Regions from separate parts of the Kocuria rhizophila DC2201 genome, predicted to be linked through region 2. Evidence: predicted binding sites of a transcription regulator. Region 2 holds the regulator's gene; the other holds the start of a gene.
What was found. The regulator LexA, encoded in region 2, represses DNA repair genes until DNA is damaged. The targets are predictions, from matches to a motif close to TCGAACANNTGTTCGA.
Positions count from the first base shown of each region.

Region 1: the regulator LexA is predicted to act here: its motif matches at 6,096-6,111, upstream of KRH_RS05625 (DUF6504 family protein).

Region 1 is NC_010617.1:1,268,073-1,276,944, forward strand. It holds gene ybaK (Cys-tRNA(Pro) deacylase) at 1-291, shown strand, start outside; gene efeU (iron uptake transporter permease EfeU) at 437-1,318, shown strand; gene efeO (iron uptake system protein EfeO) at 1,507-2,673, shown strand; gene efeB (iron uptake transporter deferrochelatase/peroxidase subunit) at 2,677-3,972, shown strand; gene KRH_RS12630 (MFS transporter) at 4,208-4,984, shown strand; gene KRH_RS12635 (hypothetical protein) at 4,999-5,541, shown strand; gene KRH_RS05625 (DUF6504 family protein) at 6,135-6,542, shown strand; gene KRH_RS05630 (DNA polymerase III subunit alpha) at 6,628-8,872, shown strand, end outside.
Region 2 is NC_010617.1:1,782,864-1,791,735, forward strand. It holds gene KRH_RS07725 (SseB family protein) at 1-815, opposite strand, end outside; gene priA (bifunctional 1-(5-phosphoribosyl)-5-((5-phosphoribosylamino)methylideneamino)imidazole-4-carboxamide isomerase/phosphoribosylanthranilate isomerase PriA) at 808-1,557, opposite strand; gene KRH_RS12400 (hypothetical protein) at 1,739-1,900, opposite strand; gene hisH (imidazole glycerol phosphate synthase subunit HisH) at 1,897-2,631, opposite strand; gene hisB (imidazoleglycerol-phosphate dehydratase HisB) at 2,687-3,334, opposite strand; gene KRH_RS07745 (histidinol-phosphate transaminase) at 3,585-4,631, opposite strand; gene KRH_RS12655 (LysM peptidoglycan-binding domain-containing protein) at 4,711-5,082, opposite strand; gene lexA (transcriptional repressor LexA) at 5,688-6,446, shown strand; gene KRH_RS07760 (ATP-dependent DNA helicase) at 6,553-8,601, opposite strand; gene hflX (GTPase HflX) at 8,598-8,872, opposite strand, start outside.

The sequences.
Region 1 (8,872 bases), 510 kb from region 2:
CCCGTGGCCGCCCGGGCGGACCTCAAGGCCGCGGCGGCCGCGCTCGGCGCGAAGAAGGCGCAGCTCGCGGACCCGGCGGACGTGCACCGCCTCACGGGGTACGTGCTCGGCGGGGTCAGCCCCCTGGGCCAGCGCACCACGCTGCCCACGGTGGTGGATGAGAGCGCGAGTGGCCTGGAGCGGATGTACGTCTCGGGCGGTCGGCGCGGCTTCGACGTCGGGCTCGCCCCGCAGGACCTCGTGCGGGTCACGGGGGCGGTGCTCGCCCCGGTGGCACGGGCCGCGGGGTAGCCGGGCGGCCCAGCGGACGGAACGGCCCCGGCGCGTCACACGACCGCGCACTCGCGCCGGGGCCCGGGCGCCCCGGCCGCCGCGTGCTACCGTGTCACCATTGATGTTAGGCGTGCCTAACCTTAGGGGAATACGAGACGGGGCCATGTTCCAAACCTTCCTGATCGGCCTGCGCGAAGGGCTCGAAGCGGCCCTGATCGTGGCCATCCTCATCAGCTATCTCCACCGGGTGGGCCGCCCGGCCGCCCTGCGACCCCTGTGGCTCGGGGTCGCGGCCGCGGTCGCGGTGTCCCTCGCGTTCGGAGCGGTCCTCACCTTCGGCCCCTCCACTCTCACGTTCGAGGCCCAGGAGCTGATCGGGGGCTCCCTGTCCATCCTGGCGGTGGGCTTCGTGACCTGGATGATCTTCTGGATGGCGGCCGCCTCCCGGAACATGAAGCACGAGCTCGAGTCCCGCGCCGCCGTGGCGGTCGAGGGCTCCGCTGTGGGCATCGCGGTTCTGGGTGCGCTCGCGGTGGGCCGCGAGGGCCTGGAGACCGCACTGTTCCTGTGGGCTGCCACGCGCGCCACCGGCGGGGCGGGCGGGATGCTCGGACCCACCCTGGCCGCGGTGCTCGGCATCCTCGTGGCCGTGCTCATCGCGTGGGCCATCACCCGCGGGCTCCTCCGGCTCAACCTCTCCACCTTCTTCCGCTGGACGGGCGGGTTCCTGGTGGTCATCGCCGCCGGGGTGCTCGCCTACGGCTTCCACGACCTGCAGGAGGCCGGGGTGCTGCCCGGACTGCACTCCCTGGCCTTCGACGTCTCCGCGGCGATCCCTCCCACGAGCTGGTACGGGGTGCTGCTCAAGGGCGTCTTCAACTTCTCACCGGCCACCACGTGGCTCGAGTTCGGCGTGTGGTGGGCCTACGTGCTGGTGGTCATGCCGCTGTTCGTGGTGCGCTCGCGCGGTGGCCGCACCCGCCCCGCGACCAGGGTGGCCGTGGCCCGGGACACCACCGCCACGGCCACCGCACCCTCCGCCTGAGCCTCCGCCGGCCGGCCCCGCGCCGTCCGGCGGTGACCTGCGGGCGGCGACCGTGCGGCGTCGTCGTCCCCGCGGCCGCCACCCGAGCCGCAGAAGCACGGAACCACAGCAGCACGGAACCACCCACCGCAGCCCCATCCATCTCAGACCCACCCCGCCGTCGCCGACGGCCGAGACCGAGGACCACCATGCCCCGTACCGCCGTGACCCTTCCCGCCCTGGTGACCGCCACCGGGCTGCTCCTCAGCCTCTCCGCGTGCCAGCCCAACGACCCGTCGGGCGGCGCGGGCGACGGCGCGATCTCCGTGACGAGCACCGACGACGAGTGCAAGGTCTCCGCCACCGAGGCGCCCTCGGGCACCCTGCGCTTCGACGTCAAGAACGAGGGCAGCAAGGTCACCGAGTTCTACCTGCTGGGCAAGGACGGGCTGCGCATCGTGGGGGAGGTGGAGAACATCGCCCCCGGGCTGAACCGCACGCTCACCGTCTCCGCACCCCAGGGGACGTACTCCACCGCGTGCAAACCCGGGATGGTGGGGGACGGGATCCGCCACGAGTTCACCGTGACCGCCGGCGACGGCGCGTCCGCGGCGGACGCCGAGGACGGCCAGCTCAAGGAGCAGGCCACCACCCAGTACGCCTCCTACGTCAAGGACCAGAGCGAGCAGCTGCTCTCCGGCACCGAGGAGTTCGCGCGGGCCTACCGGGCCGGCGACGACGCCCGCGCCCGCGAGCTCTACGCGCCCGTGCGCATGCACTGGGAGCGCATCGAGCCCGTGGCCGAGTCCTTCGGGGACCTCGACCCCAAGCTCGACCTGCGCGAGGCGGACCTCGAGGACGGCCAGACGTGGACCGGGTGGCACCGCATCGAGAAGGACCTCTGGCCTCCCCGGACCGGCTACACCGCCCTGCCCCAGAAGGACCGGGACGCACTCGGCGAGCAGCTCGTGAGCGACACGAGGACCCTCCACGAACGCACCCGCGGCATCACCTTCACCGCGGACCAGCTCTCCAACGGCGCCAAGGAGCTGCTGGACGAGGTGGCCACCGGCAAGGTCACCGGCGAGGAGGAGGCGTGGTCCCACACGGACCTGTGGGACTTCCAGGGCAACGTGGACGGCGCACGCATCGCCTGGGAGGACCTCTCGCCGCTGCTCCAGAAGCGGGACCCCGAGCTGGACAGCACCCTGAAGACCCGCTTCGCCGAGCTGCAGAAGCTGCTCGACCAGCACAGGCGCGGGGACGGCTTCGTGACCTACGACCAGCTCACCAAGGCCCAGGTCAAGGAGCTCTCCGACGCCGTCAATGCCCTGTCCGAACCGCTGTCCACCGTGACCGACAAGGTGGTCGAGTAGACCGTGGCCACCCCGCACCAGGACGTCCCCGCGCGGCGGGCCGTGTCCCGCCGCGCCCTGTTCGGCACTGGAGCCGGTGCGCTCGCGGTGGGTGCCGGGCTGGGACTCGCCGGCCCACCGGCGGTCGCCGCCGTCGGGGACGCCCTCGGCACCCGGGCCCCCGACGACGTCGTGGCCTTCCACGGCGCGCACCAGGCCGGGATCGTGACCCCCGCCCAGGACCGGCTGTGCTTCGCCTCCCTGAACGTGCTCACGAAGGACCGCGCGGAGCTCGTGGCGCTGCTGCGCAAATGGACCGCGGCGTGCCGGAGGATCACCCAGGGCCTGGACGTCACCGAGAACGGCTTCGACGGCGGCTCCGACCACGCCCCGCCCCAGGACACGGGGGAGGCCCACGACCTCTCCGCGGCCCACCTCACCGTGACCGTGGGTTTCGGGCGCTCGCTGTTCCGGGACGGCTCCGGCAAGGACCGCTTCGGGCTGGCCGAGCACCTGCCGGAGGCCCTGATCGAGCTGCCCCACTTCCCGGGGGACCGCCTCGAGGAGCACCGCACGGGCGGGGACCTGTGCATCCAGGCGTGCGCGGACGACCCCCAGGTGGCCGTGCACGCGGTGCACAACCTGATCCGCATGGGCTTCGGGATCGTGTCCACCCGGTGGATGCAACTGGGCTTCGGGCGCACCTCCTCGACCTCCACGGAGCAGGCCACCCCGCGCAACCTCTTCGGGTTCAAGGACGGCACGGCCAACCTCAAGGCCGAGGACCCCGACCAGATCGACCAGCACGTGTGGGTGCGGGACGGCTCCTGGCTGGACGGCGGCACGTACCTGGTGGCCCGCCGCATCCGGATGATCCTGGAGACCTGGGACCGGGAGTCCCTCATGGGCCAGGAGAAGATCATCGGACGCACCAAGGGCACCGGTGCCCCGCTGTCCGGCGGGGAGGAGTTCACCCCCGTGGACCTCTCCATGGCGGGATCCGGCCACCAGCCCATCATCCCCGTGGACTCCCACGTGCGCCTCGCGCACCCGGACAGCAACGGCGGGGTGCAGATGCTGCGCCGCGGCTACAACTACGCCGACGGCACCGACTCGGTGGGCAACATGGACGTGGGGCTGTTCTTCATCGCCATGGTCAAGGACCCCGCCACGGGCTACGTGCCCATGCAGAACAGACTCGCGCGCCAGGACGCCCTGAGCGAGTACCTGCGCCACACCGGCTCCGGGCTCTTCGCCGTCCCGGCGGGGCTCTCGGAGGACCCGGAGGACCACTTCGGGCGTGCCATCTTCGAGGCGTAGCCGCCCGCAGGGCCGGGGACGCGCGGCCGCTCGGCACGGCAAAGGGCGTGGAGCCGCAGGGCGGTGGCGCAGCATGTGGTGCTGCAGCCGGGGCCCGTGGGAGCGTGCGGCTCGCCGGGAGCGGACGACCGGTGCGGTGGGCTCGTCAGGTCCGCGGGCGGCGTCGTCCCCCGGCACGACCCGCTGACGTGAGGCGCGACACATCCCAGTCCCGGCAGGGCCGAAGGGTGGGCCCGTGAACCAGGACACAGCACGGACATCGGCGTGCCCCGGCGCGGGCAGGGCACTCTTCGCGGCCATCGTGGGAACCGTGATCGAGTGGTACGACTACGCGCTCTACGGCACCGCCGCGGGGCTCGTGATCGGGCCGCTCTTCTTCGCGGGATCGTCCGCAGGCGCCTCCCTGGCCGCGTTCGCGACCTTCGCCGTGGGATTCGTGGCGCGTCCTCTCGGAGGCGTCCTGGTGGGGCACGTGGGGGACCGCCACGGGCGCCGCCCCGCGATGCTGCTCACGGTGGTCCTCATGGGCGTGGCCACCGTGGGCATCGGCCTGCTGCCCATCCACCTGGCCATCGGCGCGGCCGCCCCCGTGCTGCTCGTGCTGCTGCGGCTGCTGCAGGGCATGGGCGCGGGCGCCGAGCTCGCCGGGGCCATGACCCTCGTGGCCGAGTTCGCCCCGCCCCGGCGCCGCGGCCTCTACACCTCCCTGGTGCTCTCCGCACCGCCCGCCGGCATCGTGCTGGCGTCCGTCGCGTTCCTCTGGGCGGCGTCCCAGGGCGACGACGCCCTGCTCGCCTGGGCGTGGCGCGTCCCGTTCCTGGCCTCGGCCGTGCTCTTCGCGCTCGCGGTGTTCATCCGCGCCAAGCTCGAGGAGAGTCCCGAGTACGAGGCGGCCCTGGCCCGTGCGCGGCAGCAGGGGCAGGGGCGCAAGGTGCCGCTGCTGCAGCTGCTGCGCCACCACACCAGGGCCGTGCTCGCGGGGTTCTTCGCGCTGACCGGTCCAACGCCCTGAACTACATCCTGGCCGTGTTCTCGCTCTCCTTCATGACCTCCCCGGCCGTGGGCATGCCGCGCGGCTCGGCGCTGCTGGCGGTGAGCATCGGCTCCGTGTGCGGTGTGCTGACCACTCCCCTGGGGGGACTTGCCGCCGACCGGTTCGGGGCGCGACCCGTGCTGGCCGTGGGATCCCTGCTCGGCGCACTGGGAGCCTTCCCGCTGTTCCGCGCGCTGGCGTCCGGGGACACGGTGCTCGCGATCGTGGCCATCGGCGTGGGGCACGGACTCGCGATCGTGGCCATCGGCGTGGGGCACGGACTCGTGGTCGCGTGCACCTCCGGGGCGCAGGGCGCGTTCCTGGCCGGTCTGTTCCCCATGGCGGAGCGCTTCAGCGGCATCGCCCTGGCGCGCGAGACCAACGGGGCGGTCGTGGCTGGGCTCAGTCCACTCGTCGCTGCGGCCCTGATCACCGCGGCCGGCGGGGCCACGTGGGGCGCGGCCACCTTCCTCGCGGCGTGCTGCCTCAGCTCCGTGCTCGCCGTGGCCCTGATGCGCTCGGAGCACCACGCGTAGGACGTGACTGCCACATCCCCGACCGGATCCGGGCAGGGGTGGGCGCATGCCGCGGACGTCGCCGGATGCCGTGTGGTCCCCGCACATGCCGCTCTGCACGGTGGAACCCCTGAGCGTCGAGGGGCGGCCCGCCGGCTCCGGATCCCCCTCGAGCGGCACGAAGGACGCGTCCTCGACCTGACGACCCTCGACGCCCACGAGAACTGCCGCGGCTCGGCGCCCGCGGCCACGTCATCGACGCGCGCATCATCGGTGAGGCGGCTCGTAGCGGTCGGTACGAGCCGCCGCCCCTCACGCAGCTGTGGCACTTGGCCGCCCGGTGGGGTCGCCCCCGCTCCTGAGCACGTCCACGTCGGTCGCACCGAGGCGTGCCGGTGCTGGGGACGTGTCCGCCCCGTGGTGTCCGACCGCGCCCCGCTGAGGACCTGCCCTCCGTGTGACGTCCGACCGTGGCTCCGAGCGCGTGTCGACGATGGCACGGCCGGGGGAGTGGGGGGCATGCCCTGGGCGCGGTCGCTTATGCGTGTCGGACGGCCTTGGCACCGTCTCAGGAGTCGAATAAAGGTTCGAACACCTGGGGAGGACGGCGCATCATGACGGTGCTGGACATGCGGCAGATCGAGAGCTTCGAGGACCCGTGGGACACGGTTCCCGTGATCGGGGCCGCCCTCGACCCCGAGGCGGCCGGGGCCGCGGGGGAGTGGGGGGCAGAACCTGCCCCGGAGGATGTGTCGGTGCGCTGCGACGCCGTGGGGAACCCGTGCGAACTGGTCTACCACGGCCGGGAGCAGCGCGTGCTGGAACCGGTGATCCACTGGTTCGAACGCCGGAAATGGTGGGATGTGGAGGCCCGCGTGCCCCGCGAGAGCCGCACCAGCGCGGTGGACCGGGAGCGCTGGCGGGTCCAGGCCGTCCAGGCGGGCGCGGCGGTGGCCCGCACCTTCGAGCTCACACGCAACCAGGCCACCGAGCAGTGGCAGCTGCTGCGTGTCAGTGTGTGATCCCGTGGCCGTGGAGCCCACCGGGGCGCCGTTGGAGGTGCCCACCTCGGTTGACAGATGTTCGAACACAGTTTCGAATAGGGGCATGTGGTTCCCTCATCTTCACGTGGCGTCCGCGTTCAGTGCGCACTACGGCGTGGCACGCCCGGAGGAGCTCGCGCGGGCGGCCGCCGGGCAGGGCGCGGAGATCCTGGCGTGCACGGACCGGGACGGTCTCTACGGTGCGGTCAAGCACGTGCTGGCGTGTCAGGAGCACGGGATCGCCCCCGTGCTGGGGGTGGACCTCGCCCTGCTGCGGGAACCCGTGCAGCACGCGGGTGCACCGGGCGGGGCGCGCCCGCGTGCAGGGAGCACACCGCAGCGCGGCGGCGCCGTGCGGCCGGGCGGGAACCCCGTTCCGGCACGCGGGAACGGGAGCGGCCCCGGCTCAGGGAGTGCGGGCCCGGTCCGCCCGGGGTCTGCCGCGGCCCGTGGGGGCCGGCGCACGGCGGCGCCGCGGGTGGTCGGCCGGGTGGTGGTGCTGGCCACCGGGCACGACGGCGGGTCCGGGTACGCGGCGCTGTGCCGGCTGGTCTCGGCCGCCCACCGCTCCCACGACCGCGCCGCGGCCAGCCCCATCGGCCTCACCGCCGCGCAGCTCGCGCGCCACGTGCACCGCGCCGCCCGCAGTGGGGAGCCCGGACTCGTGGTGCTGGTGGGGCCGGACTCGGACGCCGGCAGGCTGCTGGCCCGGCGGCACTACCGGGGCGCGCGGGAGGCCCTGAACCGCTGGCGTGCCCGGCTGCCACCCGGTGCCCTCGTGGTGGAGACCACCACCCACCTGGCGCCGCAGGGCGAGGCGCTGAGCACGGGGCACGCGGTGCGCCTCTACGAGCTCGGGCGCGCCGCGGACGTGCCCGTGGTGCTCAGCAACGCCGTGCGCTACGCCCACCCGGGGCAGGCCGTCACCGCGGACGTCCTCGACGCCGCCCGCACCCTCATGTCCCTCGACGAGCTCGCCGGGGCGGACCGTGGGGTGCTGCAGCCCAACGGCCAGGGCTGGCTCAAGGACGGCCCGCGCATGGAACGGCTCGCCCACGAGATCGTCACCGCTGCCCGCGTGGACCGGGACACCCCCGCCCGGCTGCTCGTGGACACCCACCACCTCGCCGAACGCTGCCGCCTGGACCCGCAGGGGGACCTCGGCATCGGGACCCCCGTGATCCCGGAGGCCTCCGTCCTCGGCCTCAGCGGGGACCCGGACCGCGAGCTCGCCCGGCGCTGCTACGCCGGTCTCGCCCGGCTGCACGCCGGGGAGGACTGGGACCGCACCGTCCCCGGGCTCAACAGGGAGTCCCTGCGCGAGAGGCTCGAGCGCGAACTGTCCGTGATCTCCCAGCTGGGGTTCGCCGGGTACTTCCTCACCGTGGGAGAGGTCTCGGACCTGATGAGCGCCATGGACGTGCGCCACGCCGCGCGCGGCTCCGGGGTCTCCTCCCTGGTGGTGCACCTGCTCGGGATCTCACCCGCGGACCCCCTCGAGTACGACCTCGTGTTCGAGCGCTTCCTCTCACCGCTGCGCCCCAACCTCCCGGACATCGACATCGACATGGAGAGCGCCCGCCGCCACGACGTCTACCGCCGGATCTTCGAACGCTTCGGTCCCCGCCGCGTGACCCTCATGAGCATGCAGAACGCCTACCGCTCCCGCGGTGCCGTCCGGGACGCCGGACTCGCCCTCGGCCTCGGCCCGCAGGACGTCGACCACGTGGCGGGTCAGCTGTGGCGGGTTCCGGGGGGCACGCTGCGCGAGGAGATCTCCCGCCGCCCCGAGCTGGCTCCCCTCGCGCAGCGCCTCAGGGACAACCGGCAGATGGACCTGCTGGTGGACCTCACCGAGCGCCTCGACCGGCTGCCCCGCCACATCTCCATGCACCCGTGCGGGGTGATCCTCTCCGACACCACCCTGCTGGACCGCACCCCCGTGCAGGCCAGCGGAATCGGGCTGCCCATGTCCCAGTACGACAAGCACGACATGGACCCCATGGGGCTGATCAAGCTCGACATCCTGGGCGTGCGCATGCAGTCCACCCTCGCCCACGCCGTCGCGGAGGTCGCACGGCTGCACCCCCACGAGGCGCTCCCGGACCTGGACACCATGCCCCGCGACGACCCCGACACCTTCCGCCTCATCAGCTCCACCCACACCCTGGGCTGCTTCCAGATCGAGTCCCCCGGGCAGCGCGAGCTCATCGGCACGATGGGCCCCGAGGAGTTCAACGACCTCGTCGTGGACATCTCCCTCTTCCGCCCCGGGCCCATGCAGGCCAACATGGTCCGCCCCTACCTGG
Region 2 (8,872 bases):
ATGATCTGCTCCGCGGCCAGTGCCTCCTGGAAGCCCTGCACGGCAGCGGCCACCTCGGTCTCGGGCAACCCGGGCCGCAGCTGCAGGGACACGGTGAGCTCCGGGCCCTCTCCCCCGCCGCGCAGCACCGCGGCGTCACCCCGCACGGCGTCGACGCCCCTGCCGGGGCCCGCGAGCGCCGAGACGATGCCGGGGATCCCCACGGCGGCGCGGGTCACGGCGTCGTCCACCGCGAAGTCCCGGTACGACGGCGTCCACTCACGCCCCTGCGCGAGCGCCCACAGCGCGGGGCGCCGCACCACGAACGCCGGGTCCGACGCCGGGTCCACCACGAGCAGCGACGAGCCGTCCTGCACCGCGGACAGTGCGGCCCTGCGCAGCTCCGCGGCCACCGGACGGGCCTCGCCGTTCCACGCGCTCAGCGCCCGGGTGGAGGTGAACACGGGAAGCGCCTGACGGCCGTCGGAGGCCTGCAGGCTCACGAGCGCCATGTCCGCCTCCTTGTCCGAGACGAGCCCGTCCCGAGTGATCTGGGACCGGAAGACCTGCGCCACGATGGGGACGAACACCCGCACCCCGGGCAGTGCGCCCACGACGTCCTGCTCCCCCGCCCGACCCGCACGCCACGCGTCGAGCGCGGCGGCCAGGTCCGGATCGGCAGTCCCGGGGTCGTCGGGGAACTGGTGCGTGTGGCTCGTGCCCTCACCGAGGTTGCGGCCCTCCCACGCCTGACCACCCGTGTCCGTGGGGCCGCCGGCCGAGCGCAGCTGGGCGGCGATGTGCGGAGGAAGGGGGCGGGCGGCGTCGTCAGGCACCGGGGCGACCCGCGACGTCGAGCGCCTGCGCGAGCGTGAACCTGCCCGCGTACAGGGCCTTGCCCACGATGGCGCCCTCCACACCGGAGGGAACCAGCTCGCGCAGGGCCGCGATGTCCTCCAGCGAGGAGATCCCGCCGGAGGCCACCACGGGCTTGTCCGTGCGGCGGGCCACCTCCGCGAGCAGCTCGGTGTTGGGCCCGCGCAGCGTGCCGTCCTTGGTGACGTCCGTGACCACATAGCGCGCGCAGCCGTCCGCCTCGAGGCGCTCCAGAACCTCCCACAGGTCCCCGCCCTCCTCGGTCCAGCCGCGCGCGGCGAGCGTGGTGCCCCGCACGTCCAGTCCCACGGCGATGAGGTCCCCGTGCTCGGCGATCACGCGGTGGGTCCACTGCGGGTTCTCCAGCGCGGCCGTGCCCAGGTTGATGCGGGCCGGGCGCAGGGACAGCACGCGCTCCAGGGACTCGTCGTCACGGATCCCGCCGGACATCTCGATCTTCAGGTCCAGGTTCTCGGCCACGTGGCGCAGCACCTCGATGTTGTCCCCGCGCCCGAACGCGGCGTCCAGGTCCACCAGGTGCAGCCACTCGGCGCCCGCGTCCTGCCACGCACGCGCGGCCTCCAGCGGATCGCCGTAGCCCGTCTCGGAGCCCGCCTCGCCCTGGACGAGTCGGACGGCCTGTCCGCCCTGGACGTCCACGGCGGGCAGCAGCTCGAGCCGACGGTCGGTGTTCTCTGTCATGGGTCTCCTCACGTGGGCGCCGGGTGGCGCGGTTCTGGGTGGTGGCCCGCGGCGGGGCGGGGTCAGGTCCCGGTCGGGACCGCGTGCGGCGTCGGCGGTGGCACGGCGCCGCGGCCCGGAGGTGGTGCAGCGTGCGGTGCGCCCGACGTCGACGCGACGCGCACGTCGGTCCGGGGCGCGCTCACACGCTCGTGAACCACGAGTAGCCGCCGTAGCCGATCAGCGCCGCGGCAACGAGCCCCAGCAGCACCACGGACCACAGCGGTTTGCGCTGCTGGGCGAACGAGAGGGCGCCGCCCACGAAGAACGCGCCCGCCACCAGGACCAGGACCGAGGCGGTCATGCGGTCACCTCCGTCCCGGGCTCGGGGACCCTGTCGTCGAGCCTGCCCGTGCGGGGCAGGGTGGAGAGCCAGTTGCGCAGCAGGGCGATCCCCGCGTGCGAGGACTTCTCCGGGTGGAACTGGGTGGCGCTCAGGGGGCCGTTCTCCACGGCGGCCACGAAGGGGGCGCCGTGCTCGGACCACGTGACCGCGGGCGGGGTCATCACCGGGATGCTCTGGTCGAACTCCCACTGCTGCACCCCGTAGGAGTGCACGAAGTAGAACCGCTCGTCCTGCAGACCACGGAAGAGCACCGAGTCCTGCGGGGCCCGCACCGTGTTCCACCCCATGTGGGGCACCACGGGTGCGTCGAGCCGCTCCACGGTGCCCGGCCACTGGCCGAGCCCCTCGGTCTGCTCCCCGTGCTCCACACCGCGCTCGAACATCACCTGCAGACCCACGCAGATGCCCAGGACCGGGCGGCCCCCACTGATCCGCCGGTCGATCAGCCGCGGTGCGTCCACGGCCCGCAGCCCCTGCATGACGGCCTCGAACGCGCCGACGCCGGGCACCACGAGCCCGTCCGCGTCCAGGACGTCCCGGGGCTCCGCGCTGAGCCGCACCCGCGCCCCGGCCGCTTCCAGGGCCCGGACCGCGGAGCGCACGTTGCCCGCCCCGTAGTCGAGCACGACGACGCTCGGTGCGTCCTGCGCGCCGTCGCCCTCCCGCGCGGGGGCCGGTGCCGCGCTCACAGCGCGCCCTTGGTGGAGGGAATGGCATCCGCCATCCGGGGGGCCGGTGCCGCGCTCACAGCGCGCCCTTGGTGGAGGGAATGGCATCCGCCATCCGGGGGTCCGGCTCCACAGCCTCGCGCAGCGCACGGGCCAGGGCCTTGAACTGCGCCTCCACGATGTGGTGCGGGTCCCGGCCGCGGACCACGTCCATGTGCAGGCACAGCTGGGCGTGGTGGGCGAGGGACTCGAGCACGTGACGGGTCATGGAGCCCGTGAAGTGCCCCCCGATCAGGTGGTACTGCTGACCCTCCGGCTCCCCCGTGTGCACCACGTAGGGACGCCCGGAGACGTCCACGACGGCCGAGGCCAGTGCCTCGTCCAGGGGCACCACGGCCTGGCCGAAGCGCCGGATGCCGCGCTTGTCCCCGAGCGCCTCACGCAGGGCCTCTCCCAGCACGATGGCGGTGTCCTCCACGGTGTGGTGGACGTCGATGTGGGTGTCGCCGTGGGCGTGAACGTCCAGGTCGATCAAGGAGTGCTTGGACAGGGCCGTGAGCATGTGGTCGTAGAAGGGCACCGTGGTCTCGATGTGCGAGACCCCGGTGCCGTCCAGGTTCAGGCTCACCCGCACCGAAGACTCGCTCGTGACGCGCTCCACCGTGGCGGTGCGCGGCGCGGGGGATGCCGGTGCGGCCGTGAACTGTGTGCCGGTATCGCTCATCTGTGGTGCTGACTCCTCGTGGTGGGTGGTGTCCCGCGGGTGGCCCGCCCCCGCGAGCTGCTGCTCTCGGCGCCGGGCGCGGCTGCCGCTCGTGGCCCGGGATGTTCGAGCCGACGGTCGGGGGCGGTGACCTCGCGGAACGGACGGCCCGGGACCGTTCCAGTCTAGGACGCCCGGGCGGACGCTCTGCGGACGGACTCGCGCGCGAGACGTCCACCCAGCGCCGAGGCCGCGGATCCGGCGTGCTCCCTCATGCGGTGGCGAGGCACGCACGCACCGCGGCGAGGAACGCGGTGGTCTCCTCCTCGGTGCCGGCGGTGACCCGGAGGTGGCCGGGGATCCCGACATCCCGCACGAGCACCCCCCGGTCCAGCAGTCCCTGCCACATGGCGTGGGCGTCCCCCGCGCAGTCGAAGAACACGAAGTTGGAGTCGGACACCGCCGGGGTGAGCCCGAGCCGGGTGAGCTCCGAGACGATGCGGTCCCGCTGGGCCTTGACGTCCTCGACGGTCGCGAGCAGCTCCGGGTGGTGCGCGAGCGCGGCAAGGGCCGTGGCCTGCGTGACCGAGGACAGGTGGTACGGAAGCCGGACCAGACGCATGGCGTCCGCCACGTGCGGTGCGGCGGCGAAGTACCCCAGGCGGGCCCCGGCCAGCGCGAAGGCCTTGCTCATGGTGCGGGAGACGATCAGCCGGGGCCGCCCCTCCAGCAGGGTCAGGGCCGAGGGGGTGCCCTGGCGCGCGAACTCCGCATAGGCCTCGTCCACGACCACGACGGTCTGCGTGGCCTCCCCCGCCTCGTACACGGCCGAGACGACGTCGAGGTCGAGCGCGGTGCCGGTGGGGTTGTTCGGGGAGCACAAGAACACGACGTCGGGCGCGTGCTCGCGCACCTGGCGGGCGGCGGAGTCCGCGTCGAGGGAGAAATCGGTGTCCCGCTCCCCCTCGATGAACGCGGTGCCCGTGCCGAGCGCGAGCAGCGGGTACATCGAGTAAGTGGGAACGAAGCTGAGCAAGGACCGTCCCGGACCACCGAAGGCCTGCAGGATCTGCTGCAGGATCTCGTTGGACCCGTTGGCGGCCCACAGGTTCTCACGGGTGAGCCCGTGACCCAGGTACGAGGCCAGGGACTCGCGCAGAGCGGTGAAGTCCCGGTCCGGGTACCGGTTGAGGGACGACGCAGCCGCCTGCACGCCCCGGGTGATGGCCTCGACGACGCCCGGCGGGACGGGGTGGGTGTTCTCGTTGGTGTTCAGCGCCACCCGAACCTCCAGCTGCGGGGCCCCGTAAGGGGACATGCCACGCAGGTCGTCGCGGAGCGGCAGGGACGAGACGGTGTTCTCCGGAGAATTCACCGGCCCAGTCTAACGGCCGGGTCTATCGGGACGGCACTTCCAGGACCTGCCCCGCGGAGAGGTCCGGGGAGGTCAGGCCGTTGAGCTCAGCGATGTCACGCATGACCTCGCGGGGGTCCCGCTGCGGATCCGCCGCCACGGCGATCTCCCACAGGCTCTGCCGGGACTGGACCGTCACGCTGTGCGTGACCGGGGCTCCCACCGCATCGGTGGAGGCGTGCACGGTAGGAGGCAGCAGGAACACCGCGGCCACCACGAGCAGCGCCGCAGCACCCGTGACCACCGGCAGACCGATCAGCAGGAACCGGCCCCGACGGGTCAGTCGGAGGACGGCCCCCGCGGCGGAGTCCACGGAGCCCGCCGGACGGGCCTCAGCGGCGGAGACTCCCCGCACGATGGCCCTGATCCCCGAGATCCGAGACGCCGCATCGCCTGCGTGGCCGCCCGGCGCGGTCTCGCCGCGACCGGCACCGCTCCGTGCGGCGTTCCCGCGCGCGGCGCTGCCCGGCACGACCTTCCCGCGGAGACCCGCGACTCGCGCCGGGGTGCTCCGACGCTCTGACCCGAGACCCGCGGCACCGCGACCATCTGAACCCCGACCCGCTGCATCCCGGGCCGCTGCACCCCGAGCAGCGCCCACGCGGACCCGCGCGCCCCGGGTGCCGTGCAGCACGGCGCGGCGGGCGGTCCCCGGCATGGTGAGAGCGGTCATGGCAACCTCCTGGTGGTCTGTCTGGTGCCACCGTCCGGTGGCGGTGTTCGAACGCCGGTGGCGTGTAGAACACATCTTCGAATCACTGGAACCAGTTCTAGCACGGATGTACGAATCCTGTCGAGGTCTGTTTCGAACACATATTTGAATACGCAGGCCAGCGCGGGTTAAGCTAGTGCGACACCCGTGACAGTCGACCCCACGTCTCCGACACGCATAAGCGGACGGCGCTCCGCGGCCCAAACCTTCGGGAGCGCAGTGTGCGACGCGGCGAAAGGACCCCGCTCGTGAGCACCACTTCCCCGGCTCAGCAGACACCCGGCCCGCGCGCTGGAGCACTCTCCGACCGTCAGGCCAAGATCCTCGGCGCCGTGCAGCGCTCGATTGCGGACCGGGGGTACCCGCCGTCCATGCGCGAGATCGGCGACATCGTGGGGCTGGCCTCGCTCTCGAGCGTCACCCACCAGCTCGGCCAGCTGGAGAAGTGGGGGTACCTGCGCCGGGACCCGCGCCGACCGCGCGCCATGGAGGTGCTGCGCCCGCTCAGCCAGCAGGAGCTCGACCGCCACCTGGGAGCCGCGGAGTCCGCGGGTGAGCAGTCCCCCTCCGGCGCCTCAGTGTCGCCCCTGGTGCCCACCATGTCCGCGGTGCCCGCGGTCGACGAGGACGCCGCCATGGTCCCGGTGCCTCTCGTGGGACGGATCGCGGCCGGCGGGCCCATCACCGCCGAGCAGTCTGTCGAGGGGGTCTACTCCCTGCCCCGGCAGTTCGTGGGCCACGGCCAGCTGTTCATGCTCAGGGTCTCCGGCGACTCCATGATCGACGCCGCCATCTGCGACGGGGACTGGGTGGTCGTGCGGCAGCAGAACTCCGCGGAGAACGGGGACGTGGTGGCCGCGCTGCTCGACGACGAGGCCACCGTGAAAACCTTCCGACAGCGGGACGGCCACACCTGGCTGCTGCCGCAGAACACCCGCTACGAGCCCATCCTGGGCGACCACGCCACGGTGATGGGCAAGGTCGTGTCGGTGTTCCGCTCCCTGTGACGCCCGCCCGGCCTGAGCGCGGCCCGCAGAGCGCGCGGTCGAGGGCCGCCCGGATCACGCCGGACGGCAAACCCGCGGGACTGCACGGTTCGAGCAACGCCCGGGATCAGGACCGGTTCAGCCGCTGCAGGGCGCCCAGCACGGTGCTCCTGTCCGTGGTCGGCCACAGCGGGGGCAGCGAGCGGGCCAGGAACGAGCCGTAGCGTGCGGTGGCCAGCCGGGAGTCCAGCACCGCCACCACACCCCGGTCCCCGCTCGCCCGGATCAACCGCCCCGCGCCCTGCGCGAGCCGCACGGCGGCGTGGGATGCGGAGACCGTCATGAAGCCGTTGCCCCCGGCGCGCTCGGCCGCACGGGTCCGCGCGGTCCCCAGGGGGTCGTCCGGGCGCGGGAACGGGATCCGGTCGATCACCACCAGGCGGCAGGACTGACCCGGCACGTCCACGCCCTGCCACAGGCTCATGGTGCCGAACAGGCTGGCCGCGGGGTCGTCCGTGAAGTCCTTCACGAGGGACGGCAGCGATGCGTCCCCCTGGCACAGGATCGGGAGCTCCGTGCGTTCGCGCAGGGCCTCGGCGGCGTCCTCCGCGGCACGCCGTGACGAGAAGAGCCCCAGAGCACCGCCCCCCGATGCCTCCAGCAGGGCCAGCAGCTCGTCCAGCTGCTCGCCGGCCACGCCCCGGCTCGGCTTGGGCAGGTGCTTGGCCACGTAGAGGATGCCCTGGCGCCGGTAGTCGAAGGGGCTGCCCACGTCCACGCCCCGCCACGACGGCGCGCCCGGACCCTGCAGACCCAGGGAGCCGGCGACCGAGGAGAAGGAGGACCCCACGGCCAGGGTCGCGGAGGTCAGCACCACGGTCCGGCCGTCGAAGAGACCTTCCCGCAGGGGCCCCGCAACGCTCAGCGGGGCGATGTTGAGGGTCGCGGGCTCTCCCGCGTCGGTTCCCACGTACCCCTCCGTGGGGCTCCACCGGCCCACGCGGGAGACCCACAGGACGTCGTGGGTGGTGTCCGCACCGAGCACGCGGTCCGCGGTGTCCAGCAGCTCCGACAGCCGCGAGCGCGCGGCGTGGCGCCCGGCGTCCTCGCCCTTGGTCTCCCCCTTGGTCTCACTGAGACCGGTGCGCGCGGCGTCCTGGATCCCCCGGACGGCGTAGACCTGCTCCTCGGTGAACCCGCGCGGCAGCAGACCAGACTGCTCGTCGTCGAACGCCTTGTCGAAGGCCTGCGCGGCCCGTTCGAGGGCATCGCTCGACGCCGCGGTGTGCTTGCGCACCGCCGTTCCTGCCGCGCGCACGGCCGCGGCGGACAGCGAGGCCGTGACCGCCCCGGTCACGCGGTCGCGCAGCTCGTGCGCCTCGTCCACGATCACCACGTCGTGCTCCGGCAGCACCGCGAGTCCCTCGAACGCGTTGATCGCGAGCAGCGCGTGGTTGGTGATCACGATGTCCGCCTCGCCCGCCTGGGCCCGGGCACGTTCCGCGAAGCACTGCTCCACGAGGGGGCACTTCCGCCCGAGGCACTCCTTCGCGGTCACGGACACCTGGCGCCAGGCGGCGTCCGAGACGCCGGGGTGGATGTCGTCCCGGTCCCCCGTGTCGGTGATCTCGACCCACTCGCGCAGCCGCACGACCTGCTGGGCGAGCCCGCCGAGCGGCCGGTCTGTGCAGGGCTCGCCCCCGGGGACGCTGAACAGGGCGGCGTCCTCCTCCTCCGGGTAGCCGCCCTCGACCTTGTGCAGGCACGCGTAGTTCGAGCGTCCCTTGAGCAGGGCGACGTCCGGACGTTCGTGCAGCTCGTCCTCCAGGGCGTCGAGCAGCCGGGGGACGTCTCGCCCGGTGATCTGCGACTGCAGTGCCAGTGTGGCGGTGGCGACCACCACGGGCTTGTCCGAGCTGCGGGCGTGGACCAGCGCGGGGATCAGGTAGGCGAGCGACTTGCCCGTGCCCGTGCCCGCCTGCACGAGCAGGTGGCGGTGGGTCTGCAGGGCCTCGGCGACCTTCGCCGCCATGAAGCGCTGTCCGTCGCGGCGCTGCCCCCCGAGGGCGGTCACGGCGGCATCGAGAAGCTCCAGGGCGTCCGCGCCGCCGGGCAGGGACTCCGGGCGGACGTCCGAGACGTCCTTCCCGGACTCGTCGACGAACGGCGCACTCATGCGCCCTGCGTGTCCTGTTCCCCGACGTCGTGGGGCTGCGGGCGGTCGCTGCGGTACTGCTGGAGGTCCTCCACGAGGTCTTCGCGGACCCGGACGTGCAGCCGGGTCCCGTCCGGGGTGTGCTCGGTGCTGAGGATCTCGGCGTCCTGGGCGTGCAGCCGGGAGACCACCTCGCCGTGGACGTACGGCACGAGGAGGTCGAGGTCGTGGTTCGGACGCGGGATGGCCGCGGAGATCATCCGGCGCAGCTCCTCGATCCCCTCACCGGTGC